Regions from separate parts of the Paenibacillus sp. FSL E2-0201 genome, predicted to be linked through region 2. Evidence: riboswitches for the same ligand, from Rfam matches in the RefSeq annotation. Region 2 holds a riboswitch; each other region holds the start of a gene.
What was found. Region 2 has a riboswitch for cobalamin ahead of NSU15_RS02305 (anaerobic ribonucleoside triphosphate reductase). Riboswitches for the same ligand answer to the same signal wherever they lie in the genome.
Positions count from the first base shown of each region.

Region 1: linked by a shared signal. The riboswitch ahead of NSU15_RS04395 (DUF4430 domain-containing protein) and the one ahead of NSU15_RS02305 (anaerobic ribonucleoside triphosphate reductase) in region 2 are both predicted to bind cobalamin.
Region 3: linked by a shared signal. The riboswitch ahead of NSU15_RS03780 (S-layer homology domain-containing protein) and the one ahead of NSU15_RS02305 (anaerobic ribonucleoside triphosphate reductase) in region 2 are both predicted to bind cobalamin.

Region 1 is NZ_CP150154.1:998,380-1,008,971, reverse strand. It holds gene qoxA (cytochrome aa3 quinol oxidase subunit II) at 1-246, shown strand, start outside; gene qoxB (cytochrome aa3 quinol oxidase subunit I) at 285-2,228, shown strand; gene qoxC (cytochrome aa3 quinol oxidase subunit III) at 2,225-2,821, shown strand; gene qoxD (cytochrome aa3 quinol oxidase subunit IV) at 2,826-3,116, shown strand; gene NSU15_RS04400 (methyl-accepting chemotaxis protein) at 3,193-4,899, opposite strand; gene NSU15_RS04395 (DUF4430 domain-containing protein) at 5,109-7,688, opposite strand; cobalamin riboswitch at 7,864-8,065, opposite strand; gene NSU15_RS04390 (hypothetical protein) at 8,188-10,592, opposite strand, start outside.
Region 2 is NZ_CP150154.1:503,644-514,235, reverse strand. It holds gene NSU15_RS02330 (hypothetical protein) at 174-566, shown strand; gene NSU15_RS02325 (ASCH domain-containing protein) at 766-1,182, opposite strand; gene NSU15_RS02320 (hypothetical protein) at 1,427-1,960, opposite strand; tRNA gene NSU15_RS02315 (tRNA-Thr) at 2,241-2,312, opposite strand; gene NSU15_RS02310 (MTH1187 family thiamine-binding protein) at 2,409-2,717, opposite strand; cobalamin riboswitch at 3,088-3,322, shown strand; gene NSU15_RS02305 (anaerobic ribonucleoside triphosphate reductase) at 3,539-5,524, shown strand; gene nrdG (anaerobic ribonucleoside-triphosphate reductase activating protein) at 5,521-6,036, shown strand; gene NSU15_RS02295 (ribonucleoside-diphosphate reductase subunit alpha) at 6,092-8,425, shown strand; gene NSU15_RS02290 (ribonucleotide-diphosphate reductase subunit beta) at 8,673-9,704, shown strand; gene ssuE (NADPH-dependent FMN reductase) at 9,869-10,417, opposite strand; gene NSU15_RS02280 (hypothetical protein) at 10,565-10,592, opposite strand, start outside.
Region 3 is NZ_CP150154.1:852,282-862,873, forward strand. It holds gene NSU15_RS03730 (PAS domain S-box protein) at 1-487, shown strand, start outside; gene NSU15_RS03735 (YojF family protein) at 720-1,064, shown strand; gene bshB2 (bacillithiol biosynthesis deacetylase BshB2) at 1,088-1,741, shown strand; gene NSU15_RS03745 (hypothetical protein) at 1,913-2,509, shown strand; gene NSU15_RS03750 (hypothetical protein) at 2,627-4,000, shown strand; gene NSU15_RS03755 (SprT family zinc-dependent metalloprotease) at 4,080-4,733, shown strand; gene NSU15_RS03760 (hypothetical protein) at 4,841-5,398, shown strand; gene NSU15_RS03765 (transposase) at 5,419-5,712, shown strand; gene NSU15_RS03770 (cellulase family glycosylhydrolase) at 5,775-7,496, opposite strand; gene NSU15_RS03775 (hypothetical protein) at 7,718-8,296, shown strand; cobalamin riboswitch at 8,388-8,589, shown strand; gene NSU15_RS03780 (S-layer homology domain-containing protein) at 8,753-10,592, shown strand, end outside.

The sequences.
Region 1 (10,592 bases), 490 kb from region 2:
TTGAAAATGGAATATGTCGGACGTAAAACTTACACCAATACTCACTTATCCTTTAGCCCTCCTCCGGGAGATCATGGCGACCATATGAGTAATAATGGCACCGAAATGGATATGGATAATGGAACGACGGAACACCAGGATAATAAAGAAATTCACCCGACTCCTGCACCATCTAGCGAGACGGAATTCAACAGTGAACCTAATCCAGAACTGGATGAACAAAGCACTACACATGACGGACATTAGTCAATGTTAATTGAGCAACTTGAAAGGAGCGATTCCTAATGGATTGGGATAAATTTAAGGTCCACGGCGAACCCCTGATTTACGGGGCAATGGCAAGTATTGTTCTGGCTACAATCGGGATTATCGTCGGCCTAACCTATTTTAAAAAATGGGGATATTTATGGCGCGAATGGTTAACTACCGTTGACCACAAACGTATCGGGGTTATGTATATCCTCGCTGCGCTACTAATGCTTTTCCGCGGCGGCGTTGACGCTATTATGATGAAGCTACAAACCGCAGCCCCAGACATGAAATTTCTTGACGCACAGCATTACAACGAGGTATTTACAACACACGGCTTGATCATGATCCTCTTTATGGCCATGCCGTTTATTATCGGTCTGATGAACGTTATCGTACCGCTACAAATCGGTGCCAGAGACGTTGCCTTCCCACGTCTTAACGCCGTCAGCTTCTGGCTCTTCTTCTTCGGAGCAATGTTGCTTAACATCTCTTTTGTTATCGGGGGATCACCAGATGCTGGTTGGTCTGCGTACTTCCCGCTGGCAAGTATAGAGTTTAGTCCAACGGTGGGTAACAACTACTACTCACTCGCGCTGCAAATATCAGGTATCGGTACACTCATCACAGGCGTTAACTTTATTGTAACGATTCTGAAGATGCGTGCTCCTGGCATGAAGCTGATGAAAATGCCAATGTTTACATGGTCTGTACTAATCACGAACGTAATTATCGTATTCGCATTCCCAGTGCTTACGGTAGCGCTCGCTTTGATGATGTTCGACCGGTTATTCGGCTCTCAATTCTTCACGATGGCCAACGGCGGTATGGATATGTTATGGGCCAACCTTTTCTGGGTATGGGGGCATCCAGAAGTATATATCGTTGTACTACCTGCCTTCGGTATTTATAGTGAAATTATCGCCACCTTCTCCAAAAAGAACCTGTATGGATATACATCCATGGTCTTTAGTATGTTGATCATCTCCCTCTTGTCCTTCTTAGTATGGGCTCACCATTTCTATACAATGGGTCAAGGCGCTATGGTTAACAGTTTCTTCTCGATTACTACCATGGCCATTGCTGTTCCAACAGGTGTGAAAATATTTAACTGGCTATTCACCTTACGAAAAGGGCGAATATCATTTACGACGCCGATGCTGTATTCGCTCGCCTTTATCCCGATCTTTACGATCGGTGGGGTAACAGGTGTCATGCTGGCCATGGCCAGCGCCGATTATCAGTACCATAATACAATGTTCCTAGTAGCGCATTTCCACTACGTTCTCATTCCAGGTGCTGTATTCGCCGTAATCGCAGGTTTCCACTACTGGTTCCCTAAAGTATTCGGCTTCCGTCTAAACGAACGTCTTGGTAAACATGCCTTCTGGTGGATTATTATTTCCTTTAACGTATCGTTCTTCCCACTGTTCCTTCTCGGACTTAAGGGAATGACACGTCGACAATACACTTATTCTGCGGATACCGGATTTGGTCCGCTCAGTATGGTCTCGTTCATAGGGGCGATAGGTCTTACAGTCGGATTTGTAATTCTGGTGTATAACATCTACTGGAGTACACGTTATGAACCAAGAGATACAAATGGAGATCCATGGGATGCACGTACACTGGAGTGGGCAACGAAAAGTCCGATTCCAGCTTACAACTTCGCAGTGGTTCCAACCGTAAAAACACGCGATGCCTACTGGTTCTCTAAACAAGATAAAGTACCTCTATACGAAGACAAGATTACTAAGATCCATATGCCAAGCAATACAGGAAAACCATTTATTCTGGGTGTTATCTTCTTCGTTGCAGGATTCTCTCTGGTATTCAGTCTCTGGATTCCAGCCATTATCTCCGGAGTTGGTATCCTCATCGTTCTAGCTGCTATGTCCTTTGATCGGGATCACGGATTCTACATCCCAGCAGAAGAAGTTATTGCTACTGAAAAGAAATTGCGGGGTGAGACAGTATGAAAATAGATGCGTCTAAGCCGCTTGAGTACTCAACAGAGGAGAATAGTAATAAAATCTTTGGCTTCTGGGTCTTTCTAGGAGCAGAGATTGCACTGTTCGCTACGTTGTTCACTGTTTACTTTGTAATGGTAGACCGCTTCGCTAGCGGCCCTAGCGGGCCGGACCTCTTTGAAATTGGTCCAGTGATGATCGAAACATTGCTGCTCTTGACAAGCTCGTTTACAATCGGTCTTGCAGTACATGCCATGCGGCATGGCTACCAAAAAGCCATGATGGTCTTCTTCGGACTAACCCTGTTAATGGGTCTCGGCTTCCTTGGTATTGAAATCACGGAGTTTGTCACTTATGTTCACGAAGGGGCTACACTTCAAACCAGTGGTTTCCTATCCAGTCTCTTTGTACTGCTGGGAACACACGGAGCTCACGTATCGTTCGGGTTCCTGTGGGGTGCGGCTATTCTAATCCAGTTGAAGCGTCAAGGTATTAATCCGGCTACGGCCAATAAATCCTTTATCTTCTCGCTGTACTGGCATTTCTTGGACGTTGTCTGGATCTTTATTTTCAGCTTCGTCTATCTGAAAGGACTGATGTAGCATGATGAAGCAACTGTTTCCAATTCGCCATGTGATGGGTTTCTTAGCCTCTCTTGTCCTTTCTGTGGCTGCACTTGCCGTAATCTATCTGGATCTATCCAATACTGCAAACATGGCTATCCTGCTTGTTACAGCCCTCATTCAGGCTTCCCTGCAGCTCTTCCTGTTCATGCATATTGGAGAATCAGCGGATACCAAGAAAGAACTTTATATCAATATCGCCTATGCCTTATTCGTTGGCTTAGTTACGATCTTTGGTACGCTCTTCATCTTCGTATGGGGCTGGTATGCTTAATTCCATTCATTAACACACAAAAGGACGTCTCCAAAGCCTAAATGGCTCTGGGACGTCCTTTTTTTTTCATTTCGCGTTATAATCTAAATCGTGCTAAAGTCTTCTGCAGATCTTCCGCCAGCACCGCTAAATACTGAGCTGATGCGGACATTTCCTCCATAGCAGACAGTTGCTGCTGACTAGCTGCACTGGTGTCCTGAACACCCACTGCCCCTCTATTGGATATAGCATTGACCTGTTCCATTGCTGCCGCTACACCTTGTGACTCTAAAGAGACATGCGCAACCGCCTCTCTAATCTCTTCGGTCTGCAGCGTAGCCTCTTTAATGGAACTTTGAATCTCATGAAACGCTTGAGATACGAACTGACTTTGAACTACGCCGTTAGAGACTAGTTCAGAGCCTGAAGCCATTGATTCTACTGCTTTTTCAGTTTGCTTTTGAATATGCGTAATAATATCTGTTACTTTCAGTGAACTGTTTCGCGTCGCTTCTGCAAGCCCCCGAATTTCTCCAGCAACTACAGCAAAGCCACGTCCATGTTCTCCAGCTCTCGCTGCCTCGATAGAAGCATTAAGCGCCAGCAAGTTTGTCTGTGTTGCAATTCCGTTAATCGTAGTAATTATTGTATTTATATCCTGAGACAGCTCCCCAAGGTTACTAATAATCTCTTGGCTCTGAGTTACGCTGGAGTCGATTTCCTTCATCTGTTCAATAATGTTATCTACGGCGATTACCCCTCGATCTGTTGAACCAGAAGCAACTCCCATAAGGTCGGACATTTCAAAACTGCTACTTTCTACGGCCGAAATATTATTAGTCATAGCTTGTATAGACTGAGAGGTACGATTAATGCTTTCCGTCTGTTCATCAAAGCCCGCTGCAATCTCACCTGAAGATTCGGCGATCATTTGCGAAGCCAGCGAGGTCTGCTCAGCACTAGCGCTCATCTCTTGCGATGAGGCTGATAACAACTCTGCACTCTCCGCGATACCTTGCATCATCTTTCGTAAGCTCTCCAGCATATTGTTAAATGAGCTATTAATTTGGCCGATTTCATCCTTAGCGGTATACGTTGCTATGACGGTTAAATCTCCATTTTCCGCCCGCTTCATTAAACCTTGCAGTTCCTTGAGAGGTTTCGTAATCAGTCGAATGATTGCTACACTAAGCACGATACAAATAATCCAAGAGAACGATATCAATACTATACTTTTAGTCCTCATTCTTTCAGCGGAAGCAGTGGACTCTAAGTTATATTCTCCAGCTCCCTTTAGCAACGAATCGCTTATTCCTTTAAGCATATTGATCATTTTCTCACGAGAAATACTAAAATCCCCCGTGAATACTTGAAAGGCCTCTTGTCTACCTTTGCTATCGGCAATCTGAATAATACTGTCCCTTTGTGCACGATAGTCTGTTAGGGAGGACTCATATTCCTTTATTTTGCTCAAAATGGCACTATCATTGTACTGGACGGTCTTCAGCTTGTTCAATAGATCATTATTTTCCTGAACTTTTCTCTTAATGCTCTCTAACAAGTCTTTGTTCTTGTTTGCATCAACGCTAATCAAACGCTCCAAAAGAAAGGCTTCAATGGCCCGATTATTTGTACGCATTTGCCCCACGTAAGAAATTGGCAACAAGTTTTCATTGTACGTCTCTTTTGTTTTTTGGGTCATTTTGTCCATGGTGGTAAAGCCAGTTACCCCCACGATGTTCAACATGACTACTGAAAATACTAAAAGAATTCCAATCTTGAACTTCACTTTCATATTCTTCATCTACATTCCGCCTTCACATAATCTAACTCACTATCTATTTTTATCGGTTAAAGAAGTGAATTGTTTGATGATTTTAAATAAAATTATGAATGAAATTGTCGAAAAAAAGTGTCTGTTGTCAAATATTGCAACGAACAAAAATAAAAACGGACACTCGATCCGCTAATACTCCGAATCGCAGTGCCCGTCTTACGAATAATCAAACGTACTTATTCACCCGATGAATAGTACCAATATACCGTATCACCGTTCTCTAAAATGTAGCTGTCTGCACTTATACTTGGATCAGCATCTCTATTCGTCTTGTACTTCCATCCACTGCTAGGTCCGCCATCAAATTCGGCCAAACCATCTATAGATTTCACGTATTTACTACCAGCGTTTCCGGATGATACTACCTTATCCCCTAATTGACTGATCAGTAAGCTATAAGCTGTCTCACCTTCTTTTAGAGCTACTGTAGTATTGTTAAGGATCGTTCCCTTCTTGCTATCCCCAATGACTGACAGGGTGGCCGTAGCTTTAGCAGGAGTAACAACACCTGAAGTCATGTTTAGTGACTGAGTATAACGCGCCACACTAGGCACACTATCTTTAGCATATCCGGTAACAATGATCGTATAGGTATTCGCTGGTAGACCTTGGTCAAATGCAGCTACACCCTTAGCATTTGTGATCGCCTTCTGATCACCGATCAAGACCTGCACGCCAGCGGCTGGAGAAATCACTGGATCGGAAGTAAAGGTATCCTTATTCCACACCCATTTTTTCTGAGAAACTGTTACTGTGAAAGCTTCACCCGGCTTCGGCTGTGCGGGAGATACAACAGCAGTATCAACAACCTGTGTGGTTTCTCCGGCATAATAGACAAGAACACGGTCGGATTCCTGTAATTCAAAGCTGTCCATGCCCACACTAGGATAGATCCATTCTCCGCTGCGCCATACAACGAAGCTCCACCAACCGTCATAAAGACCTTGCGTAATGCCATAAATGCCAGATACAAAATTACCATACGACGATTTCGTGATATCTACTTTAAAATCCTTAGACGCCGCCAATTGCTGCAGTGCTTCAAGCGCATTGGAAGCCTTTAAAGTCCCCTCACCGATCAGGCCTTGCGGACCTTCAACGGTAAGTGAAGCCGTTACATTCTTTGGAATCACCTTTAGATCTTGAGTATATTTAGCAATCGATGGTGCTTTTCCTTCACGATAGCCTGTTACAGTCAGCTTGTAGTCACCTGCTGGAACATTCCCTGAGAATAACGCTTCACCTTTTGCGTTCGTTGTTACGATGCGATTTCCAATTTGGACCTGAACGCCAGAAGCTTTGGCAATTACCGGAGAGGACGTATTCGTTACAACGTCCCATTTCCATGTCTTACTAGTCACTGCTACAGTAAAAGAATCGCCCTCTTTGAGGCTTGGCTTGGACACCGTTACCGAATCAACAAGTTTAGTATCATCTCCGGCATAATAGACCAGAACCTGATCTGAATCTTTAAGCACAAAATCGTTCATTCCAACATCTGGATTAATCCATTGACCATTACGGGATACAACATACATCCAACCATCGTAACCGCCATAGGTTCCAGCCAGAATACTTCCAATTCCAGTGACATAAGCACCGGAAGGATTCGTGATTGGCAATTTCGTCTGAAGAGCCAGCTTTTCTAGTGCACCTAATACGTTGCCAGCATATCCATATCCCTGTGCTAAAGTACTCTCAGGACCCTCTACAGTAATCGGTGCATAGATAAGTGCATTCTGAACGGATGACTTAGAAAAATCGTACAGTTTACTGTTGCTGCCTTTATGAAGTAGATTGTAGGCTACAAGCGCCTGAAGGCCCTGTTCTGTAGCTAGAATATTGCTGCTTCCGCCACGGCTATGAGCGAAGCTGCCGTCAGCGAGACGGTAGCTCAGTAGATTACCGATCAAACTCACTTTATTCTTGGTATATTCTAACCCACTTGGATCTACACCAAAGGATGTGAGACCTAGAATAGCTTGTGCTGCACTTTCAGCACTATCTCCGTAACCTCCATGGCTATCCTGAGCTTTGGATAACCAAGATACGGCTTGTAGTCCCGCTGTGTAAGCTTCCGGATTACTCTTATGTGCCGCTAGAGCGGTCAAAGCTATTGCTGTCATATCGGGCTCACTGGCGCCTGTAGTTAAGGCAAAGCCACCGTCTTGATTTTGCTTGGAAAGAATCTCAGCAAGAAGCTTATCCGTTGTCCATTTCGCATCTTTAGGAATATTATATTTCCCTGAGTCCAGTGCGAGCAAAGCATAAACCGGATTATTAAGCGTCTGTCCACTGATTTTGTCATGATTATAGATCTTCTCTATTAAGTTATAGCCAGGACTTGTTCCGCTTCCAGCAAAGCTGGTAGGATCGGCTCCTATTGCTCTTACTGCGAGTACAATTCTCGCGTAATCCGTTACGCTCGCGAAATTCCCCTCTGCATCTTTCACCTTTTTCTCAAGAGCTGCTCGATAACTTACTGGCAGCTTGTATCCCGCTTGAGCCAGCCCAATCGCTTGCCAATCCGACTGCACGCCACCCTTTAAAATAAATTCCGCAGCCGTATAGGTCGCATCCGCAACATTAATCCGTTCTACATTAGCAGCAGAATCGCCAGATGCTTCCTGCCCGGAGCTAACGCCCGCCTCCGCAAAGATGGTTCCTGCCGGAGCAAGTGATGTTCCAAGAATCGATATGACCATGAATACGGCCAGTCCAAGTACAAAAAACCTGGAGGAGAATATTTTCTTCATTGTTCAGCCTCTTTCTTTAAAGGAATGGATACTACACAAAATAAGAGCGCACAACATAAAGACCGCCCCTATGAAGGGCGGCCCGGGAAGATAACAAATCGAGGCTGGGGCGCGTGAACCTCTACGACCACACAGTCTATCTGTATATGTTCCACATTCTTACCCCACGAAGAATAGAAACGCTCACGAAAAAGGCAGGTCTCCTGGCTAATGCTTCATTGCCGCTCTTCACCTTCCCGTCCTAACTACTGACAGTGGTTCATAGAAGAGCCGCTCCGCATTTACAGTGGCGGGACCGCGCCGGAATTTTACACCGGACTTCCCTTTTAAGCAGACTCTGATTTAGGGGAGTCTGCACCTTTTCCAATATGTATTATCTTATTTTCATAATCATATCTATTAATACACAGCATGTCTATAGAAAAGCTTTGTATGAGCAACAAAAAAAAGAACAGCAGAACCAAACCTTTCGGTATCGTCCTGCTGATCAGAAATTACTTTATTCGGCTGTTCCTTCCGGACTTGCAGTTGCCGAAGGTTCAGCACTTGAGTTAACACCCGTTGTATCCTTTGGAGCGGGATCTACGATCAACGTAAATCTACCAGCCTTGATCATGCTATGCTCGACGATTGTCGCACCCGGCTCCATAGTAACCTCCACCTGATAGGAAGGTTGCTCACCTTCTGTAATAGCTGTCGCGGACGGCACAACTGTGCTGCCCTCTGCATCAGAGGAAGGTGTAGGAGATGGAGATGCCTCGTCTGCAGTATTAGTAGCCTCTACGCCTTCCGCCGTCCCCGCAGTCGTATCAGCGGCGTTCGTATCGCCAGATAAGTCTCCATCCGTTGACGGCACTGAACAAGTCCCAGTGCTAGCAGCAACCTTAAAGCTCTTATCCACTACATCGGATGAAGTCATTAAACTAATGTCCGTCGGATTAAATTGCACACAATCATCCGCGTTAGCAAACGTGAACACCAATACACTGCTTCCCTTATCTCCTTCGGTACCTAGATCCTTCAGGTATACGGAAGCCGGAGGAAGCATATTGCCTGCACTCTGAACAGGTGTCGGTGCAGGGGTTGTCCCAGGCAGGGCCGTCTTTGGATCTTCCGGACGCAGCATACTGAATACGATAATTGTGATAATCACCAGAATGCCAGTGATGGAACCGGAGATCAGGAGTCGAAATCGGCTGCGGCTGATCCAGCGCGCCAGCGGGGAAGCCAGCTGGGAGCGAGCCTCATTGTAGACATTTTGTAGAGCAGGCCGAGCTGTAGCGACATAGCTTTTACGAAATTCACGATTCTTGAATGCCTCGCGGTCACTGCTCTGGAAATACTTCAGAATCGCCCGGCGGTATCCCGGGTGAAGCTTTTTATTCGATATCGTAAATAAAGAATTTCCTTGAGACCATGCAAAGAATCGATAGATCACATCCTTGTCGTTACCAGCTTTATGCTTAACTAACTCCAGCAATGCGTCATAATCCAGCGGACCACCCTCGCGTTGACTCGTGTAGTAGAAAGCTAGTGGAAGACGTTCAAACGGTTCTAACACCCGAGCTTCCTTTAGTAAACGGCGACCGAGCAGCTGTACATCATCCAGCTCCTTCGGAGACAAGCCTGCAAATATCTCTTCATTCGGCTTCTCTTCACCAAACCAGCGATAAGCAGCGCGGAGTGCATTTTCTTTCTGCTTGCTAATTCTATCTAGTGGCGGCTGCCAATCCACAACATTGCCATAACGTAAGAAAACAACCTCTAATAAGTCCTCCTGCGTCATTTCAGTAAGAGATAGCCGATTCAGCAAGAATCTGTCTGCAGATGCTGCAAGATCCTGCATGAGCGAGAGTACTTTAGGAGATACGCCTGTCCCTCTACGTCGATCTTTCTCCGCTTTATCTACAGTGCTATGAATTTCCGCCACCGCAGCAACCGGATCCGTCTCCAGTTGTAGCTTTTCCAGCAAGTAATCCCTTACTGCATCCTGAGCAAAAGGTTGCTCTAACGCAGCTGGCAGAAAACGGCCCCAATGGAGTACAAAATTCAGAATGTCCACAGATTTAGATGCAGCAATTAGTCTTGACTCCATATAAGGCTCTAATAACTGCTTGCGGAAGTACGATTCAGACATTACCCGTTGAAAAAACGCAGCACTTAGCTCATCATTATTTTCAATGATCCCGTAAGCTGCATTAAGAACATCTTTGCGTCCCGCTTCCACGCTATGAAGCATTCCATTAATGAAATAATCAACGATTCTGACTTTGTAATTATGATCCTTGAGCATAAAATAATCTTTAAAGCACTCCATAATAGCAGGCTCTGGAACATTCCTTTGCCGGACTAAATCAAATTCTCGGTCGAACCGCTCCAAGAAAATATCGTTCAGTCGGATTCTGGAATGAATAGCACCCTCCGCCTTAAGGTAAGAGAGCAATCCGCTTAGCACCGCGCTCTTATTCTCTGTATATAAATGCTCATTCCCCTGCTCAATCTCATAAAATACAGCTAACTCATTATAAAAAGCGAGCGATAGCTTATGCTCAGGGCTTTCTCCACGCAGGATCTGATCAGCAAAACTTACGAAATCGTCAAGATCCCCTGGATTTAGAAGTAACAGCTTCCAAACCAAATCAGCATACGGCTGACGAGACTCTCCAAAATCCACATTCCCCATCCGACCTGAAACCAAATCAAATGTAAAATCCTTCTCGATGTTGCGATCACCGGGACGAAGCGAACCTTTTTCCACAAAGCTAAGATGAATATATTTACGGCTTTGCGGTTCATTGGCATACGTAATCACGCCTAATCTACGGCGGAATTCATACGGCAGCACGCTATATAAAATCTCTGTAAGCTCCACCGCACGTGCGGACAACTCCGTGATAGATACAT
Region 2 (10,592 bases):
TTCATAAGCCTAAATCATTAATTTTTATTATTACAATTTTAATATATTTTATTCTTTCTATTTTAGTTGTGAATTTAATCACATTGGACTGGCTGTTTAGAAATACCATTGATTATTTTTGGGATATCGGGGTAGAATACGAATATACGTTCCCATTAGAGGTGATGAGATTCATGCATAGAGCTGAAAGCAGAGACAACATGCTGGTGAAATCTTATTTATTGCTTCCGATGATTTTATCAGCTTTCGAACGGGACTCCGCCATTTTATCTACACATTTACGAACGCCCGCCCCCTATCTGGAGGTTCTTGGAACCGCCGCGGCAGTAGCTACAGCAGATCTAAGAGATGTTCGTTCGGAAATGAGAAAACGGGGAATCAAGGTATATGAGCAGAACAGGCTCAACACAGGGATAGAAGCCAAATTTATATGTCGCGGATACCATGAACGAATGCTGCTGTTAAACGACATCGTTGCTGCACAAGCTGCTATTCATATGCGCAGATATCTCGGGCTGGATATTTCATCTTTTAAGAGCTATGAAGGGCAGTATCAGATTAAGTAAAGCCGCGTAAAAAGTTACGCCCCTCCCCCCATTTCCATTAGCGAACAAAAAAATAGGCCTTACCATGGGAGTTGGCAAGACCTAAGAGATTTATACCACAAAACACTGGGGGGGTGTTTGGTGTCTTCAATATATACCCCGAACCTGAAAATAAGATGATGCTCACATGAAAATCACATTAAAAAGATCAATTTTTGGTTTAGGCTAGATCTGGATGCTCCCATAAGCTTAATCTGCCCTTAGCCGGTACAGGATGACTTAACTGATGAACATCTTCAAGCTTCCAAGCAAAACGCCCTTCACTATAGTCGCCAAAATCATATTCATTTCCCTTTATCCATTCCCTTAGGTCCGCCTCCGGTGTAACCTCATAACACCCCGTGAGTTGACCTAACGCAATAATAACCCCTGTCGGTAAATTTATTGCTGTATAACCATGCTTCGCCAATATCGACCTGAATGGTTCCTGTTCACATATCTTCTTATCTATCCTCATTCCGGCATGAATACCTAACCCCCCGCGGTAGGCTGTTCTCCATGATCGAGTTTCGAACTGTTTTTCACCAAGAGCAATCAACGTTGCCCAAGGCTGTCGTATCGTTAAACACCGCATCATATCCACCCCCTCGGAAGATACAGAAAAGCGTGGTCTCCGAATTCCCGGAATACCGCAGTTAACTGGTTCGCGCTTAATGAGTTCATAGTAATATCCCCTTTAACTATATGATTAATTAAACCTATTAAAAGGAAAAATGTACATAACAAAAAGACCACCCGAAGGATGGCCGTAGTATCATGCTTATGGTAGGTGCATCTCAGATCCAACATATAGAGGCTTTGGTTCAACATGCACCAGTGCTTTATTCACCAAGCTGCTCCTTGATCTGCGCAATTTCTGTTTCCGTGTACACAAGGCGTTTATTCAAATCGGCGATATAGCTTCTGCGAGCTTCTTGGTCCGCTGTGCTTGTTAGATCGGCCGCAGTAGCTTCCGCTTGTTGGATCGCTTCTTTGAGAAATTGCACGCTGGATTCTGCCACTGCTAATCTTTCCCGGAGTTTAGCCGCCTCAATGATTGCCTTTGGTGTTCCTGTCCGATCTGCAGCCGTTGTGTCAGTCTCAGATATTGCCGCGGGCTTCTCCGTTACTTTACTCTCCAGTATTATTGTCTTCCCTTCTACTGTCAGGTCCGTTCCAGTCGCTTCGGATATCGTGCGCACGGGTACGTAAGCTGATCCGTTTATAATAGCTGCGTCCGCAATCTTCTTTCCGTCTTGCTTTATCGTATACAGTCCGGTAACTTTAGCGCCAATTATTGACGAGCTTGCTGCAAATCCTATTGATCCTCCGAGCAACAGCGCTGCAGCTGCAATCCCTACTATTTTCTTCTTCATACGTATGAACCTCCTAAGGATAGCATTATTCCAATTATACCCAACAGTTCTACATTATGAAAGATATATTAAGAGACTCCGTACGTACGACCGCCCGCTGGTGTCAGCGTAGTGCTTCCGTGATTATGATTAGGTAGAGTGATTAAATGTACATAACAAAGCCTCCCACAGTTTTCCGTAGGAGGCTTCATATTTAACCGTATATCAGCAGGTACGCACCGACGAATTAACGTCCGGAAAACAACATTTAACGCTGACAACGTTGATATAGCGGAAAATATGCTGGTGAAGGGAATTGAACCCCCGGCCTACGCATTACGAGTGCGTTGCTCTACCCCTGAGCTACACCAGCTTATAGCTAATTTTCTGTCAAACAAAAAACATTATACAACTTTCAGCTAGAAACGCAAGTCTATTTCTCCCTGTTTTCTACTCTCCTAGACTGCTGCTACTCCACCTGTAGCTTACGCTCCACAGACTCCAGCTTTCCGCGGCTAGTGGAGGGCTTATCGCGGCGGTCGTCTATTTTAAGCGAGGTAGAGACACGTTCTGCACCTGCGGCAAAAGGAGACTCATGCAATGCTTCCACCGCTGCAAATATACGTTGGAGAGGTCCTTCAATGATTGTACCCATCGATGTAAGCTCATAAGTAATTCCTTCTACCGTCTGCAGCACTCGCTGCATATCCGCAACATAACTGCTAAGGCTGGTACTGCCTGTTCCAATCGGAATAACGGTTACTTCAGCAATAGGCATGGGAATACCTCCTTCGAATTTTAAAGTGTGTCTCCATCTATTGTAACAACTCCACCGCTCTCCCACAAATGATGCCCGCATTATTATGCCCCTTCTTTCCCCCCAAGTACTCCGAAATACAGCTTTCGCCACGAGTACTTTCTCTTACATGAATTCTAGGGTCGTCTGCACTACATTTATGGACTATTTGTGGCATCTTTTCGGACAATTTATGAATCATTTTCCATCTGCCTGTGGATCAATTGTGGATTACTTATGGACAGCCTGTGGATCATTTGTGGAGTACTTTTAAAGAAGCCGCTCCCCGCTTGGGTTTTCTAAAAAACTGTTTACAAACACAACATCTTGGGTTATTTTTATCTAATCACAACAAAATATAGTGGAGACAGGTGCTTTGATCCTTTATTTGAATTAGAGCTTAATAGGGAAGTGCGGTGAGATTCCGCTGCGGTCCCGCCACTGTAACCGGATGTCCTTCACAAGCTTTTAGAAGCTTAAGACGGACAGATCTCCCAGCAGAAGCCACTGAGGGTTACGAACCCCTTGGGAAGGCGCTGAGAGATCCTGCGGAAGCCAGGAGACCTGCCTGTTTCGACGACACCAACTATGAGTGCCTGCGAGGAACAGGAACGGTGTCCGCATGCGGTCATCTTCTGAGAGACCACCGCAAATATCCGTGTGGATATTTACATAACGCATCGGGCATTTTCTGCCATCCTCGCTAGGGGATGCTTTTTTTATGAGATCAGAATGAATATACGGCCGCTTATGCGGTCGGGCTTCTTAATGATAGGACGATAGACTGAGAGGAGAGCTATACAATGACGTTGTTGGAGAGACAATTTAACGGTACAACAAATGCACGAGAAGTTCTTTTAGAAGAGCTCATTGATTTAGGGCGCGATATTATCGACAGTCGGGATTTGGACTTACTGCGCGAGAATGCCAATTTGAACGGAGAGAGTTTCTCCGGTAAAATGAGCAAGTTCGGCAGTGAATATTCAAAATGGTATGCCCGCAACTTTACGATGCCACCGCAGCTAGTGCAGGCCATTGATGACAATGTCGTCTATGTGCATGATCTGGATCAATACGCGATCGGAACGACGAACTGTATTTTTATCCCGTTTGATAAACTTCTCCGCGAAGGCTTCAACACCGGCAACGGCAGTGTTCGTCCTCCAAACTCCATAATGACGGCTATGTCACTGGTAGCAATCATTTTTCAATCCCAGCAAAATGCTCAATATGGCGGTGTATCCGCTAATAAGCTCGACTATGATCTAGCCCCTTATGTAACCAAATCCTTCGCTAAGCTATTCCGCAAGGGTCTGGATTATTTTGAAGAAGGACAAGCTGATGAATCTTTGGGCGAGATTACGATGAGCCGGACCGATCTGGCGGAGTTATATCCAAAAGCGTTCCGTTTTGCACTAAAAGAGACCGAGATTGAAACCCTGCAAGCGGCTGAAAGTATGGTACATAATCTGAATACCATGTCCAGCCGATCCGGTGGGCAAATTCCGTTCACCAGCATTAACTACGGGACTTGTACTTCACCAGAAGGTCAGCTTGTGATCAGCTCCCTGCTAACAGCAACGATGAACGGACTTGGCAGCGGAGAGACACCTGTGTTCCCGATTCAAATCTTCAAATGCAAGCAAGGCGTCAATCAACAGCAAGGTGATCCGAACTATGAATTGTTCCTAAAAGCAGCGGAATGTTCTGCACGCAGACTATATCCGAACTTCGCTAATCTGGACGCTCCGCTCAACTTGCAGTATTATGATCCAAGTGATCCTGATACGGAATTTGCTACAATGGGCTGCCGCACCCGCGTGCTCGGTGACCGTTTTGGGCGTAATCATTGCTCCGGAAAGGGCAACCTTTCCTTTAATACACTGAATCTGGTTCGACTCGGTCTGGCACACGGCACAGTAACGGGCCGACGTACCGTCGCAGACGAAGCTGGCTTCTATGAAGATCTAAATCATTATATGGATATTGCGCTGGAAGGACTTCTTCATCGTTTCAACATCCAAGCCGCGCAAAAAGCTAAAGCGTCCGATTTCATGATGCGAGAAGGCGTCTGGGAAGGCGGCGAACATCTCGCTCCTGAAGACTCTGTAGGCGAACTGCTGAAGCATGGTAGTCTTTCGCTTGGCTTCATCGGTATGGCGGAATGCATGAAAGCCATGTATGGCAAACACCACGGCGAGGATATGGACGTCCACGCCAAAGCAGTCGCTATCGTGCGTCATATGCGGGAGTATTGCGACCTTAAAAGTGAGGAACTGAATCTCAACATCACTTTGTTCGCAACACCAGCCGAAGGCTTGTCCGGCAAATTCACCAAGATTGATCGCAAGGTACTGGGTTCTATTCCGGGTGTAACTGACCGTGAGTATTATACGAACTCTTTCCACATCCCTGTATACTACGATCTAGGCGCTGCTCAGAAGATCAGCTTGGAAGCTCCTTTCCATGAATACTGCAATGCCGGGGCTATTTCTTATGTCGAATTAAATGGCAATGCCCGCAGTAATCCGTCCGCTTTTATCAAAATCATTAAATACGCACTAGAACAGCAGGTCAGCTATTTCAGCATTAACCACCCGATTGACCGCTGCTCCGGCTGCGGATACGAAGGCGTAATCGGGACAAACTGTCCTTCCTGCGGCGTGCATGAGAAGGATGTTCATATCCGCCGTTTGCGTAGAGTTACAGGTTATTTAACCGGCGACTACCAGACCCGCTTTAATGCCGCCAAGCAAGCTGAAGTGAGAGACCGCGTTAAGCATCTATGAATATTTGCGGTTACTATCCGGAGTCGATTAACGAGGGAGAGGGCATGCGGGCCGTCCTCTTCCTCAGCGGCTGCCGCCATCGTTGCCCGGGATGTTTTAATCCCGAGACGTGGAATTTTAAATACGGTGAAGTCTTCACCCTGGAACGTCAACACGAAATTATTGCAGAAATTGCCGCTAATCCACTGCTTGATGGTTTAACACTGGCCGGTGGTGATCCTTTTTTCTCGGCTGAGGAGGTTCTGGGATTCATTCATGAGCTCCGCGTCGTGCTCCCAGGCTTTAATATCTGGATTTACAGTGGTTATACGTATGAGGAACTAATCGCCCTTCCCGGTTCGCCGGAGTGGAATCTACTTACGCAGTGTCAGGTGTTAATAGATGGACGATTTATAGAAGAACTGAAAGATACTACACTTCCTTACCGAGGAAGCTCTAACCAACGCATAATCGACATTCCGGCCAGCATGAACGGCTCGGAGGTCTTTCTGTGGCAGCCTACTGCGCTATAATATATCAATTTTTGATATTCAAAATTAACCCAAAATAAGAAGGGATGAAATAACCATGCCACAATTCGTAGTAAAACCAGACAATCGCCAACTGGCTTTTGATGAGAAGCGCCTTTCTGTCTACGCCGACCGTATCTTGGAAGGTCTTGATCAACTAAATAAAGAAACTTTGCTGCGGGGAGTAATTTCCAAATTGCGCCGTGACTCCGTAAGCGGAGAAGAAATCAGCAACGCCTTCACTATGAGTGCTCTAGAGCTTGTAACAAAGGAAGAGCCTACTTGGAAGTTTGCAGCTGCCCGTGCCCTTCTGACTACTCTTTATAAAAAAGCAGCCGTTCATCGCCGCTATAAAGCTTATCCAGAAGAGCCTTACGGTGAGTTGTACCCGCTAATTACGGATCTCGTAAAAAAAGGAATCTACCGTGAAGAGCTTCTAACTCACTACACTAAAGAACAAATCGTTGAGCTAGGTGGATGCATCGATTATACGCGCGACCTTCTGTTCGATTACATTGGTCTGCTTACGCTATCCGACCGTTATTTGGCGCATGATTTTGACGGTCGTGTGATGGAGCTTCCGCAAGAACGTTACATGATTATCGCTATGTACCTGATGCACCGTGAGCCAGCCGAGAAACGTCTTGAGCTTGTAAAAGAAGCTTACTGGGCCATGAGCAACATCTACATGACAGCTGCTACCCCTACCATGTCCAATGCCGGCAAAAAGGTCGCTGGACAGCTCTCCAGCTGCTTCATCGATACAGTAGACGATTCCCTTGAGGGCATCTTTGATTCCAATACAGACGTAGCACGTCTTAGCAAAATGGGCGGCGGCATCGGCGTCTACCTTGGTAAAGTACGGGCACGTGGTTCGGATATCCGTGGTCACAAAAACACTAGCTCCGGCGTAATCCCTTGGATTCGCCAATTGAACAATACAGCAGTCAGCGTAGATCAGCTTGGTACACGTAAAGGTGCTGTCGCTGTCTACCTTGATGTATTCCATAAAGATATTCTCGCTTTCCTCGATCTTAAGCTGAACAACGGCGACGAGCGTATGCGTGCACATGACGTTTTCCACGGGGTTACCCTGCCGGATCTGTTCATGGAAGCCGTTGAATCGCGCAGCCACTGGAACCTCTTCTGCCCACATGAAGTGAAGAAGGTTATGGGCTGGACGGATGAGAATGGTCGTCCGCTTGGTCTGGAAGACTTCTACGATGAAGAGCTTGGTAAAGGCACTTTCCGTGATAAGTATGCTGAAGCAACTGCTAATCTGGAATTGTCCCGTATTACAGTTCCTGCGATTGACATCATGAAACGGATTATGAAATCACAGCTTGAAACAGGTACTCCATATATGTTCTACCGTGATACGGTTAACCGGACGAACCCGAACCGTCACCAAGGTATGGTCTTCTCTTCCAACCTGTGCACAGAAATTATGCAGAATCAATCCGCTACCGTTATTGAACAGGAAGAGTTAGTAACCAAAGATGGCAAGACCCGGATTGTTATCTCCAAAATCCCTGGCGATTTCGTAGTCTGTAACCTGAATTCGATTCACTTGGCACGTGCGATTCCAGCTGGTGTGCTGGAAAGACTTGTACCTATCCAAGTACGTATGTTGGACAACGTAATTGACATTAATAATATTGAAGTTCTGCAAGCACAATACACGAACAGCCAGTACCGCGCAGTGGGTCTCGGCACATTCGGCTTGCATCACCTATTGGCACTCAAGGGCATTCGTTGGGAATCTGATGAAGCCGTAGAATATAACAACCATTTGTATGAACACATCAACTACCTGTTGGTACGTTCGAGCATGGAGCTTGCCCGTGAAAAAGGCCGTTATCCGAAGTTCGCTGGTTCCGATTGGGAGACAGGTGCATACTTTACTTCACGTGGCTACGTTAGCGGTGAACAAGAAGGTAAATATGTAACCACTGAACAATGGCGCGAGCTGCAAGAAGAAGTGGCTAAAGACGGTGTTCGTAACGCATGGATGTTCGCGATTGCACCGAACGGCTCCACATCGATTATTGCCGGCTCCACAGCCAGCATTGATCCTTTGTATGAATTGCTTTCCTATGAAGAGAAAACAACTTACAAGATCGCTAACCCAGCACCGGATCTGTCCGACAAGACAATCTGGTACTATAAAACAGCTTTCACAATTGACCAAAACTGGTCGATCCGCATGGCTTCTGCTCGTCAGCGTCACGTCGATCAAGGTCAAAGCTTCAACCTGTATGTTCGTCCTGACATCAAGGCTACCGAGTTCCTTGAACTGCATCTAAACGCCTGGAAGGGCGGATTGAAATCAACTTATTATGTGCGTAGCCGTGCTTTGACAATAGAAGAGTGTGATTCTTGCGCTAGCTAATTATCTTAGTGCCCTGAATAGAAAAACGATGATGAATTTCGTAACTGCGAGGAATGTTTGGGCTTCCGGCCGCTGTTGTCATCAGATGTCTTGATCTTTACCGCTATTAGCGGATGACATCCGATGACAAAGGCGGTCGCTGACGCTCCTACAGCTCCAAACTTCCTCTCCGTTACTCCATCACCGTCTTTCTATGAACAAGACACCAAAGAAAGATTACCCGCGCAAAAAAATGGAGGGAAAATAAATGCAACTACAAAAGATTTTTAATACTGAAGCACCTAACCAGTCCACACGCATCATCGACGGTGAATGCTCAGGCATTCTGAACTGGAACGATATCCGCATGCCGCATATGTACAAGCTCTACAAGGTACTGCTGCTTAATCACTGGATCGCGGATGAAATCCCAATGTCCAAAGATGCGCAACAATTCCCAATGCTGGATGCGGAAGAGCAACGCGTATTTAAGATTAATATCTCCCTGCTCGCCGTGCTAGATTCGATGCAGACGATGTTCGTCGGCGACGTGAAGCGTTATTTTACCGACTCCTCACTAGAAGCTATCTCTGCCATTATTGGACAACAGGAAGTAGTGCATAACCAATCCTATTCCTATGTTCTATCCTCTATTGTGTCGGATAGTGAACAGAAAGAGATTTTTGAATATTGGAAGAAGGATCCGGTTCTACTGGAGCGTAATCAGTTTATCTCCGATATTTATCAAGAGTTCCGTGATAATCCATCAAAACAAACCTTTTTCCATGCGCTGGTAGCGGATCTCATCCTAGAAGGAATTTTCTTCTACAGCACCTTCGCCTTCTTCTACAATCTGGCCCGTGACCAGAAGATGATGGCAACCAGCCAAATGATCTCTTATATCCAACGTGACGAGAATCAGCACTGCTACTTCTTCGCAGAAGTATTTAAACAGCTGCTTGTAGATTTCCCTGAGTTGAACACTAAGGAGAACATGGATTACGTGTACCGTACGATCGACCGCGCGGTAGAGCTCGAAACCAACTGGGCTTACTATACCCTCACTAATGTCCGCGGTATTGATCTTAACGAGCTTAGCGACTACATCAAATATACAGCGAACAAACGCTTAACCTTGATGGGTATGGAAAAAGCTTACCAAGGCGTTGACGTAAACTGCATGCCTTGGATCAAGCCTTTCTCCGATGATGCTCTTAATGCCACCAAAACCGACTTCTTCGAAGCTAAATCCCGTAACTACGGTAAGGTTGGCGACGATAACGGATTCGACGATTTGTAAGACTGAAATAATTTTTTTAAATAAAAGAGGCCATTCTCAACTTTCACAGTGAGGTGGCCTCTTTGCTACAGCAAAAAGCGTCCCTTCCCCCCTGTATCAGGTATGAAAGAGACGCTTATATATTTGGTATGAATCCATCCGAAACGAATGCCTGCTGCTTAGTCTTAAGACTTACGCTCTACTCGATGTGTAGTTTCTTCTGCAAGCTCAGCTAATGCATCATTCAGACGCAGCTTCAGCTCCTCAGCAAGCTCTACCACTCCGTGATCATTACGAACCACCTGAGAATCCACGGCATACACTCCACCAAGAATGTAACGTGCACCGAGTACAGACAACACAGGTTTCAAAGCATAATCAATCGTGAGAAGATGTGCAAGACTGCCACCCATGAAGAGCGGGAGTACGATTTTGCCGGCCAACCCCTTTTGTGGAACTAGGTCCAAGAAGGTCTTCAGCACGCCTGTATAAGAGGCTTTATAAACCGGGCTAACCACGATTACCGCATCTGCTTCGGCTACAAGGCCGTTCGCTTTAACGATAGAATCACTTTCAAACTTGGTATGAATCAAATCTTCCGCTGGCAGCTCTGCTACGTTAATACGCTCAACCTCAAAGCCCTGATCCGTTAAGCTTGCCTCCGCATACTCTATAACTGCATTGATGCGCGATACCAGGGAAGGCGTTCCGTTAATCACAACAATTTTAGCCACTTCTCCACCTCTTTCATCCCATTTAAGCAGCTCACACTGCAAATATTTATCCCGACAGGAATACTTTAAATTAATACTAATCCTATCGCAGATTAGATATTATTGTCAAACCATAAACGCTTGCACTCATTCCACTCTTGCGATATACTAAACAACAATATTAAATCCAAGAATC
Region 3 (10,592 bases), 350 kb from region 2:
TGGTGAGATCTATGCGGAGAGTGACGGCAAGAGCGGTACGTCGGTTACCTTCACAATCAGGCCCAAGAAATCAGTGGTAATCTCTAGCCAAGAGGTTAACATTAACAAGCTTCATACAGCACGTGAGGCAAGAATTTTACTTGCTGAAGACAACTCTATCAATGCGCTAGTGCTGACCAAAATACTCGAAAAAATGGGTCACAGCGTTACCGCTGTAACAAACGGCATAGATGCGGTTGAAGCAGCAAGGAAAGAACCATTTGATCTTATTTTATTGGATCTTCACATGCCCATTATGAACGGCATAGAGGCTATGAAGATATTAAAAGATGAGCATCAAGAGAAATGTCCGCCCATCATCGCGGTCACGGCTAATGCTTTGAAGGGTGACCGTGAAAATTGTCTAGCTGCCGGGATGGACGAGTATATCAGCAAGCCTGTAAAGCGTGAGGTCATCGTAAAGATGTTAGATCAGTTTGTGATCTAATATAAACAGCATGACCTCTTAGTGATATTAACCCCTTCAGGTGAACAGTAAAAAGCCAGTCCATTACTGATACACTTGGAGGCGATCGCTCTATCCATTGAATTACATAGCATTGCAAGTTATACTTTGATGAGAAATACGGACCCGCTTATCCTTTAACAGATCCGTCCTTAATAAGGTAGGGATCTTATTTTTCGTAGGTATAATTTCATTCAGATATGGAGGCGTAACCTTGCAGCTAATTAATCAATCCGAAATACAAGAGAGGATCGACCTGCTTAAAGATCAGGATCTATACATCCATCTTGAGATGACGACGGGAGCATACGCTGCCCATTTCGATAGTTCAAAGCATCCGGCAGCTACTTTCATTACTAATGCTGTAATTCGATATTCTCATGGTTCAATTTCCGGTAATGGACCTTTTCGCGTCGGCTTAAAAATGTCGCAGGGCTGGATATACTCGGAAGGACTAACTCACTTTGAAGAGAGTGAGACAGAAAGACTGATTCTGGCCGGGCATGACAGTCAAGGCAAACTGGTTGTATCTTTACAATTAAGCCGGGAGCCGTTCTAATGGTAGAGGAGATGAGGAGTTCAGTGGAAAGACATATTCTAGTTATATTACCGCATCCGGATGACGAGGCCTTCGGTATATCAGGAACACTTGCCAAGCATGTGCAAAACGGCACCCAAGTCACCTACGCTTGTCTGACACTTGGAGAAATGGGCCGGAATATGGGCGTTCCGCCATTCGCAAATCGGGTAACCCTCCCACAGATACGCAAAAAAGAACTTGAAGAATCCTGCCGAGCGATTGGAATACAGGATTTGAGAATGCTTGGTTTCCACGATAAGACGATTGAATTTGAAGATCAAGCTCTGCTTGAGGGCCATATTGATGCGCTTCTGAAGGAGCTTAACCCCTCACTGATCATTACATTCTATCCGGGGTACAGCGTTCATCCCGATCATGATGCTACCGGAGCTGCAGTGGTTCGAACGGTTGGAAGAATGCCCAAGGCAGAGAGACCTCCTGTTCACTGTATAGCTTTCGCCAATAATATTGAAGAGATTGGAAAACCTCAGGTAATCATTGAAGTGAAAGATTTCCTGAAGCAAAAGATGGCATCCATTCAGGCGCATAAATCCCAATTCCAAGCCGCTGAACTGTTAGGCAGCAAAACGCTAGAGGATAAAGAAATCCAAGATCGTTTTGGAACAGAGCATTTCTGGATCTATCCATTTGAATAATACTAAGTCCGAGCTTATACGCTCGGGCTTTTTCTTTGTAGTCCACTGCGATGAGAATGCTTAATTTTTCTAATAGTAGTTATAAACATCTGTGTCTTTTTTTCAAATATATGGTAAGGTTTAAGGGTTGCTCAACCAAACCGGTTTCGTGAAACCAGGAGGTATATTCGTTTGAGAAAAGCAAATTTCAATCTTATTTGTGGTATAGTCGTTCTTTTGCTGTTATTCACTGCATGCAGCAAGGACAGACCCAAGTATGCTGAGCTTTTCACACATGTGGAAGAGCACCGGGCTGTGTTCATGCTGCCGCGCGAAGAAGGTCTTGCTGCTTTGAAAATTACCGATGGTGTGGGTGAATACGATACAACTTTAGGTACAATCATGCAGGATGATATCCTAACTGTTAATCAGATGGAGTTCATACAGCAGGTTGTGGTAGATGTTGAGACCAATAAAATCATATGCTACAGGGTTGGAACAGTTGTCCCCAGATCGGAAAGCGGCTATCAAGAGGCAAGAGAGCTGGTACGTGCTTTTCTGGACCAATACAAACCTGTGGAAGAAGAGGCTGACAAAGTGGAGAAATCTGTCCAAAAGATCGACAGGATGGCTCTTCCGCTAAAGCCTTTAACAGGCGCTATCGAAGAATCATGGTCTTACGGCAAGGGCGAGGATAAATTGTATATAAACTACAGAATGTCAAACAGTTTTCAAAGTGATAATGAATTGCCGTTGAACTTGTATTTCAGCAGCTATGAGGGGAAGTAAGGTACGAAGAGACAAGATGTGATTTACAAAAAAATACACAAAGATTATGATATTTCCACAGGCAATTATATCCTTTTTTCCTAAACTTTTGTTTGGACTAAATAATTGGAGGATCAAATGAAAAAGCACGACAAAATCATTTCCTTCATCTTCATACTTTTTATGATGGTGACGGCTATTTACTGGGCAATTACGACCGAAAGTTGGACCGTGATGGGCACCCTTGCATCCGTGATCTGTTTCGTACTTTTTGTATTATTGGGGCTTCGCACTATCCCTGTTTTGACAGCATTTGTGCTGGCGAACCCGGGACTCGAAGTGACTCAGGAAATTAGAGAGCGGGATAGAAGGCGCGCTTGGCTTCGAATTATTGGCTGGATATTGGCGAGTCGTATCCTGCTTATGCTCATTGGTTATGTATTTTTAATTATACAGAATGGTTATTCAGGGGGTCTGTTTAGCAAGATTGCCGAGACTTGGCATATATTCGGGATCGATGCTTCACATTATTTAGGGATTGCAGAGAATGGATACGTGACGGAAGGAGATCCGAAGTACCATATTGTGTTTTTTCCTTTCTTTCCAAACTTAATTAAAGTAGTTCAGGTATTCGTAGGGAATTATCTTGTTGCTGGATTCATCGTTTCAAATATCGCTTCTATTGTTGCCGCCTTGGTTGCTTATGAGCTTGCAGCACTAGACATGCATCGTAAGAATGCCATGCGAGTCGTGAAGTATATTTTCATATTCCCTGCCGCGTTCTTCTTCTTCATTCCGATGACAGAAGCGCTATTTCTGGCTTTATCTTTAATGTGTTTATATTTTGTGCGAAAAAAAGAATGGCTCATCGGATGCTTATGCGGTGCACTTGCAGCGTATACTCGTTCTCCAGGGGTGCTTCTGATTGTACCGGTTGCCATTGAATTTGGACGGGATCTGATAGGCAATTATAAATTACTAAATAAAAAAGCGTTTATACATAGAATCACCACTGCCGTTGGCTGTCTCGCTATCATATCAGTAGGTTTGCTGGCTTATCTGTATATTAATTACTACGTCACGGGAAATGCGTTTCAGTTTAGTATTTACCAGCGGGAGCATTGGTCTCAACGGTTTTATCTCTTTTTTGATACCGTAAGATATCAGATGGAATATGCTGTAGGCACTTTTAAGAGTGGAGATCATCGTTCTTTCCTTGGGATATGGCTGCCCAATTTAGTCGCTATATTCTCAGCACTAGTTATCATGTTTAGGGGTGCAAAAAAGATCCGACCTTCATACACCGCCTATTTCATCGTGTACTTTGCATTCGTAGTGGGTGCTACCTGGCTGCTCTCAGCCCCACGGTATTTGCTTGTTGCATTTCCGCTAGCTTTTGCTGCTGTTGCGCTTACGGAAGACAAATCAAAGGATGTTGCGCTTACTGTATTTTCAGTTGTGGGGAGTATATTGTATTTAGCGATGTTTGTGGCAGGATATCCAGTGTATTAATGAATCATGTTAAAATAGGAGAACGCCTAAACGCGTTCTTCTTTTTTGTGTGAATAACCTTATAGAAACGATGGTGGGTATGAAGATTGAGTACGACAATCAGGTGATCGAGTTTAATGTTCAATATGGAAATGGCAAGAAAATCTCCATTCATATAGATTCTTCAGGGCGTATAACACTCAAAGCTCCCAAGAAAACAAGTGAAGAGACGATTAAAAGCGTGGTTGAGCGTCATGGCAAATTAATAGTGGAGAAGCTGCAGAGCATTGAAGCAAACAAAGAAACGCCAAAGCTTAAAGAGTATGAAGACGAGGGCAAGTTCTTGTATCTGGGCAAATATTATTCGCTGCAAGAGCTAATAGAGACAGGGGATTTAAATGAGGAAGAGCTTAAACTGAAGCTGAAGAAGTTCTATTTTGCTAGCTGTAAAAAGATTGTAGGCGAACGGATTAATAGATATCAGACGCAGCTTAGAGTAAAGCCTAAGACCATTGACATTGTTGAGTCTAGAACCAAGTGGGGAAGCTGTAGCTCAGATAAAAAGCTAACCTTTAACTATCGCTTAGCGATGGCTCCAGTGGAGGTTATCGATTATGTAATCATCCATGAACTGTGTCATTTACTTCATATGAATCATGACCGCTCTTTTTGGAGAAAGGTTGGAAGCCTCATGCCGGATTATAAGGAGAAGGAAGAGTATTTAGCCAGATATGGGCGTGCTATGACGCTGTGATCATCAGGGTGTAATTCAAGTAGACCATTTTCTGGTGAATAAAAGAAAGATAAGAGGTAAAACTATTTCCACTAATAGAACTGGAAGAAATTTAAATGCGGAGGTAAATGATGACACAGAATAAAGGAAATTCACAACGCCAGATTCGAACTTCAATTCTTTGTTTGATCTGTGCCTGCACCGTCCTATTAAGTGGCTGCTCTAAAGCTGCCAATGAAACCACACAAGTAACTCCAACGCCTACAACAGAAGCCACTGCACCTGTGGCTACGAACAATGCAACAGAACAACCCAATGCATCATCTGGTACCAATACAGAGGGGCTTCCGGCGGATGTTAGCGTTCAGAGAGTCATTAAGGAAGTCACTTTAAAGGATGGATATCATAAAAAGATTGAGCTGCTGACTGACGGCGGCAAGCGGGTTACCATTACGGATCCGAGCCAAAAGATTGTTTTACAGCAGATTGAATATGATGGAAAGATTACTACGTCTAATGGTAAACAGGTTACCGTTAAAGTCGAAGGTGGGGGAGAGCAGACCATAACCATCCCCGATCATGTAGTGATCGAAGATGAGGATAAGCTTGGATTGATGCCAGGTGTTGATATCGAATGGACAGTGAATGCCGAGGGGCAAATCGAAAGTGTTGAGCTGGAGGATTAAAAAGATATCGGGGTGGCTAGATGAAATTTCTAATCGTACTTGGCAGTATAGTGGTACCCATTGTCATGCTAATGATACAACGGAAATGGATAAAGTGGCGCATTGTATTTAATGTGGCTTCTGTGTTGTCTGCGCTTATCTTAGGTAATATTTCTGCCCTAGCCATATATGAAATATTAAGGGATAACACAGTATTTATGACTTCGATCCATGCGATTTTTTTGAATCCAATGTTCCTTTTAACGGGAGCCTATCTTGGAGTATATCTGGTCTATCGCTTGATGTTGATAACGTATGAAGAAGTTTATGTATGATGTAGTTAAAAATAGGAGTGTCCCTGTGAAGGGACACTCCTATTTATTTTATACAGTGAAAGCTAAGAAGACTTTCCTACAACACTAGTGCCACTCTTCGTGATCTTGTAAGTAAGGATATCACCATTCCAGAAGTGGAATTTCAAGATGACCTCTCCATCTTTAACATCTTTAAAGAAGGCTGGGAGCAGCTTGATTTCTTTCGTGTTATACGACGGTGAGAAAGTATTGCCGAACTCCTTGAATGGAGTCCAATCTTGAGGGCCTGCATTGCCGCCAGCGGTATAGACAGCCTCCATCGTGGCAAGCTGGTTGCCATTAAAAGTAGTCGGAATCGCAAATGATTCAGTCGTACCTTTGGCATCACTTAATTTGGCAGTGTCATTCACGATGATCTTTAGTCTCCACGCAACGCCTTTGTTGAATTTCAGCGTTAACACAGCATTTTCACCGTATTTTTGGGAAGCTGTGAGCTTTTTAAGTTGGCTGGCCTTGAGTGTAAGCTCCTCGCCATTTAAGGTGTAATCTTTGCCTTTAGTTAGATATTTGCCATTTACACTAATGGTAGTAAGCTTATTTCCGTTTAGATTAAGCTTCACTTTGGTGTCTTTGATGGTTGCACCTTTTTTAAGATAGACCAGATCGCTTTCGGTACTGGAGGAACGTTCCTTCAGACCGGACATTAATACACCCTGCAGCTCGGAATCGGACCACTTATATGTTTTGCGGTTGAAATGCTGCCCATTATCCCAGAGCATAGAGGTCATTTTCTTTTCTTTTAAATAATAGGTAAGGTACTCGAAGAATTTCAGCTTCTCGCCTTGTTCAATCACACCTGTATCTTTATCGAAGCCCAGTAGTCCAAACTCACCAACGATAACCGGAATTCCTTTAGCTACGAATGTGTTGTAAACGTTATCAAAAGTTTGGGTGATATCGTTTTTTGTATCTTTTTCAAACGTGGTATAGCCGGCGATATTCACACTGAACGGCCAGAAGCCATAGAAGTGAACGGTAGCAATTATATTCGGATCGTTGAGAGCTATAATCGTTTTGTAGAGCTGATCCATTCTAGGCTGCGTAGGAGAAGTCTCTAATGAAGGTAGAACTAGCGGACGTACATCATTCTTTCCACCGGAGTTCCGAACGATCTGATGGAAGGAAGTGTTGAGTTCTGTAAGCATTTGCTCCATCTTCGCTTCATCGGTGCTTCCGCCATCTGTGAAGCGGGGTTCATTGATGCTTTCGAACATCAGCTTATCGGATTTATCCTTGAAGCGGTCCGCAATTTGAGTCCATGCTGCGTTATAACGCGCGAGCGTTTCATCATGCTTCTCTTCCATATGACTTACCCATAACCAGGAGTCGTGATGGACGTTAATCATTACATAAAGCTTGGCGTCCAGCGCCCAGCCGACCACTTCTTCGACACGGTCGAGATAAGCTTTTTCAATGGTGTAGTTCGGTGCTTCACCTATGTGTGAATCCCAAGTGATAGGAATCCGGATACTTTTGTAGCCTTGTGCGGCGATTTTCTTAATCAGTTCTTGGGTCACACGCGGATTTCCCCAGGAGGTTTCATCCTCACCTGTAGCATCTAGAGTATTGCCAAGGTTCCATCCGGGCTGCATATCGTCTACGTAGGATTGGATTTTACTCTTTGGTGCTGCTTTAGCTTGTTGCTCGTCCTTGGTAGCAGCGGCGGCAATGGATGAGAACAAAGAGAGCAGAAGAGCGGTAACAAGGGTCAATGATAAGAAGGATTTCTGGATTCGAGTAGTCATTGAATTCTCCTTTGTAAGATCATTTTTGAGGATGCTTAAACCTGACCTTTCCTCAAGCACTTTGGTACGTAGATGAACACTGGCACCTCCATTTTTTGTTGTAAACGCTTACCAAATACCCTAACATAGAACATTTGTAGTGAGTACCTTACTAATTTGTGGTAAATTCATATGGAAATTAGTGATTTGAATTGATCCCAAAAGTCATGGAGGAATAACCAGTGAGCAGATTTCATTACATAGGCTCGTCTACAGAGCTTCCGTTAGGAGAAAGAGGCAGTGTACTGTCAGAAAAGACATATGATGAAGTGAAAAATTCACCAGAGTATAAGAAACAAAGAGAGGCTCTGCGCCTGCAAGGCATAATTCCTTTGGATGACATCGCAGATCTATCTCATTTAAGAGATGAGGACTGTCTTGTATATGACTCGGAAGAAGATGCAGCGGGTATTTTTATAGAGGAACTTGGGTATTGGAACGATGAGATTCGCAAGCACTTTCGAAGTCCGTTTGTGTATCGGATTTCACCGAATTGGGGCGGCTTCTCTGTATCCCCTAAGCTAAAAGATACTCTACCGGGATCGTATAACGCCTCACTCAAGTGTTGCCGGGAGTTATTTAAACTTATGACAGATATCGGAGTAGCTGGTACCGAGTTTGAGCTTTATACTTGCTGGGCAGAGGAGGAAGGGCACCCACGTAATAAAAAGTATGACCGAATCTTTGATTTGGCCTCTTTGTCACTGGAGGATGGTTTTGAACTGAGAGAAAAAGAGTATATTGTGGTTAAAATGGTTTGATATTCAATAGATTTATCTCCAACTACTTGTTATACAAAAAACAAATATTGCATGACAAAAGCATCTATATTAGATATGATGAAGCATGGAAAAATTAATATTAGCAATAGGTGCCAATTATGAATGTTTCGGAAATACAATCATAGATTGGTTAAATGGAAAGCGGGTGTGAATCCCGCGCGGTCCCGCCGCTGTGAAAGAGGAGTCCTTGCAAGGTACCACTGGGAAACTGGGAAGGTAGCAAGGGTGATGATACTTGAGCCAGAATATCAGCCTGTTTCTGATACACCGTTAAACTCTACGAGCGATAGAGAGGTGTTTGATATAGTATATGCCTGCTATTGTTGCGGTTCACTATCTTAAACCTCTTGACGTTATGTTGAGTGGTTTTTTTGTAGTGTTAAAAAGTTTATTCTGTTTTTTATCATAGGAAAAGAAGGGAAGGGTTATGGAAACATGAAGAAAAATAAGTTTTTAGCTTGGTTACTCATTGTAGCTGTATTTATCACGACGTTCTCTACAAGCGTAATTCCGGCTCATGCGAATGAAGCAATTGCCGATAGTGCAGTTGTAACAACAGAGGTTGATCAAGCTCTAGTAGAGCAGATTAATGCGTTAGTACAAGAGCCAGATACAGAGAAGCCTACGATTTTGATAGAAGGTATACAAGATAAACAGGAAGTATCCAGTAAAGATTTAAGCTTCAAAGTAGTGGTTACAGACAATGTCTACAAAGACATTATTCCAGTAGTTAAGCTGAACCAAGTCGTTCTGTCAGCTACTAATGGTGAGTACAAAGCATCTCTTAACCCAGGTAGTAACGTAATCGCAGTAACGGCTGTGGATGGCGCAGGAAACAAAGCAGATAATGTAACCTATCAGGTTACTTATAAAATCACTGCCAAAGAACAGTTAGATAAAAGTTTGGCCTACATCGTTAACACCGTAAAGAATCCGTCATTTGGAACAGGCAGCGGAGAATGGTCGATTCTTTCTCTAGCACGTGCGAACTACAAAGTACCTAACGGTTATTACAATCTCTATTACAACAATGTAGTTACGAAAATAAGTTCGATGATCAAAGAGGATGGAAAACTCGACGCTAACAAAAGCACAGAGAATTCCAGAGCGATTCTAGGCCTTACCTCTATCGGAAAAGATATCACGGATGTTGCAGGTCATGACCTAAGAAATGCACTCGCTGATTATCAATATATTCAGAAGCAAGGGAACAACGGTCCCATATTTGCTCTGATTGCACTAGATAGTTATAACTACGAAATTCCAGTATTATTCCCTGATCCTGATGAGAAGGGAGTAATCTATCAAAGCACAAGAGAAAACCTGGTTCAGTACATCTTGGATAAAGAAGTTAAAAAAGGTGCAGCAGATGCTGGAGGCTGGGCATTAGGTGTAACCAAAGCCGACGTCGATATGACCGGGATGGCGATGCAAGCACTTGCACCTTATTACGCAAAGGATCCTAATGTAAAAGCTGCCGTGGATCGGGCGATTGCATGGTTATCGAGTGTACAAAATGATCAAGGCGGATTCACAAGCTGGGGAAGCACAAGCAGTGAGAGTATCGCACAGGTTGTTGTTGCCTTAACTGGCGTAGGCGTAGATCCGCACAGTGACCCTAGGTTTATTAAAGAAGGAAATTCACTTATAGATGCTTTACTTAGCTTCTCTGGGCCGGATGGTGGATTCAAGCATATTCTCACGGGTAAAGTAGACGCTATGGCTACGGATCAAGGTACATATGCACTCGTATCCTATGATCGTCTGATTAATAATAGCAAACGTCTCTATGACATGACGGATGTTCAATTAGAACAGCCTACTACCGTAGTAGCAAAACAACAATTAAATAAAAACCTTGCCTATATCCTAAACACTGTAAAGAATCCGTCATTTGGAACAGGCAGCGGGGAATGGTCGATTCTTTCTCTGGCACGGGCCAATTACGAGGTTCCAAGTGGCTATTACAATCTTTATTATAACAATGTAGCTACTGAAGTAGCTAAGCTAATGAAGAATGGAAAACTCGACGCATCGAAAAGTACTGAGCATTCCAGAGCGATTCTAGGACTTACCTCGATCGGAAAAGATATCACGAATGTTGCAGGCTATGATCTAAGAAATGCACTTGCAGATTTTCAATATGTTCAGAAGCAGGGGCTTAATGGTCCCATATTTGCACTAATTGCCTTAGATAGTCATAACTATGATATTCCTGTAGTAGAAGGCGTTACAGATCAAACCACAAGAGAAAACCTGGTTCAGTATATTTTAG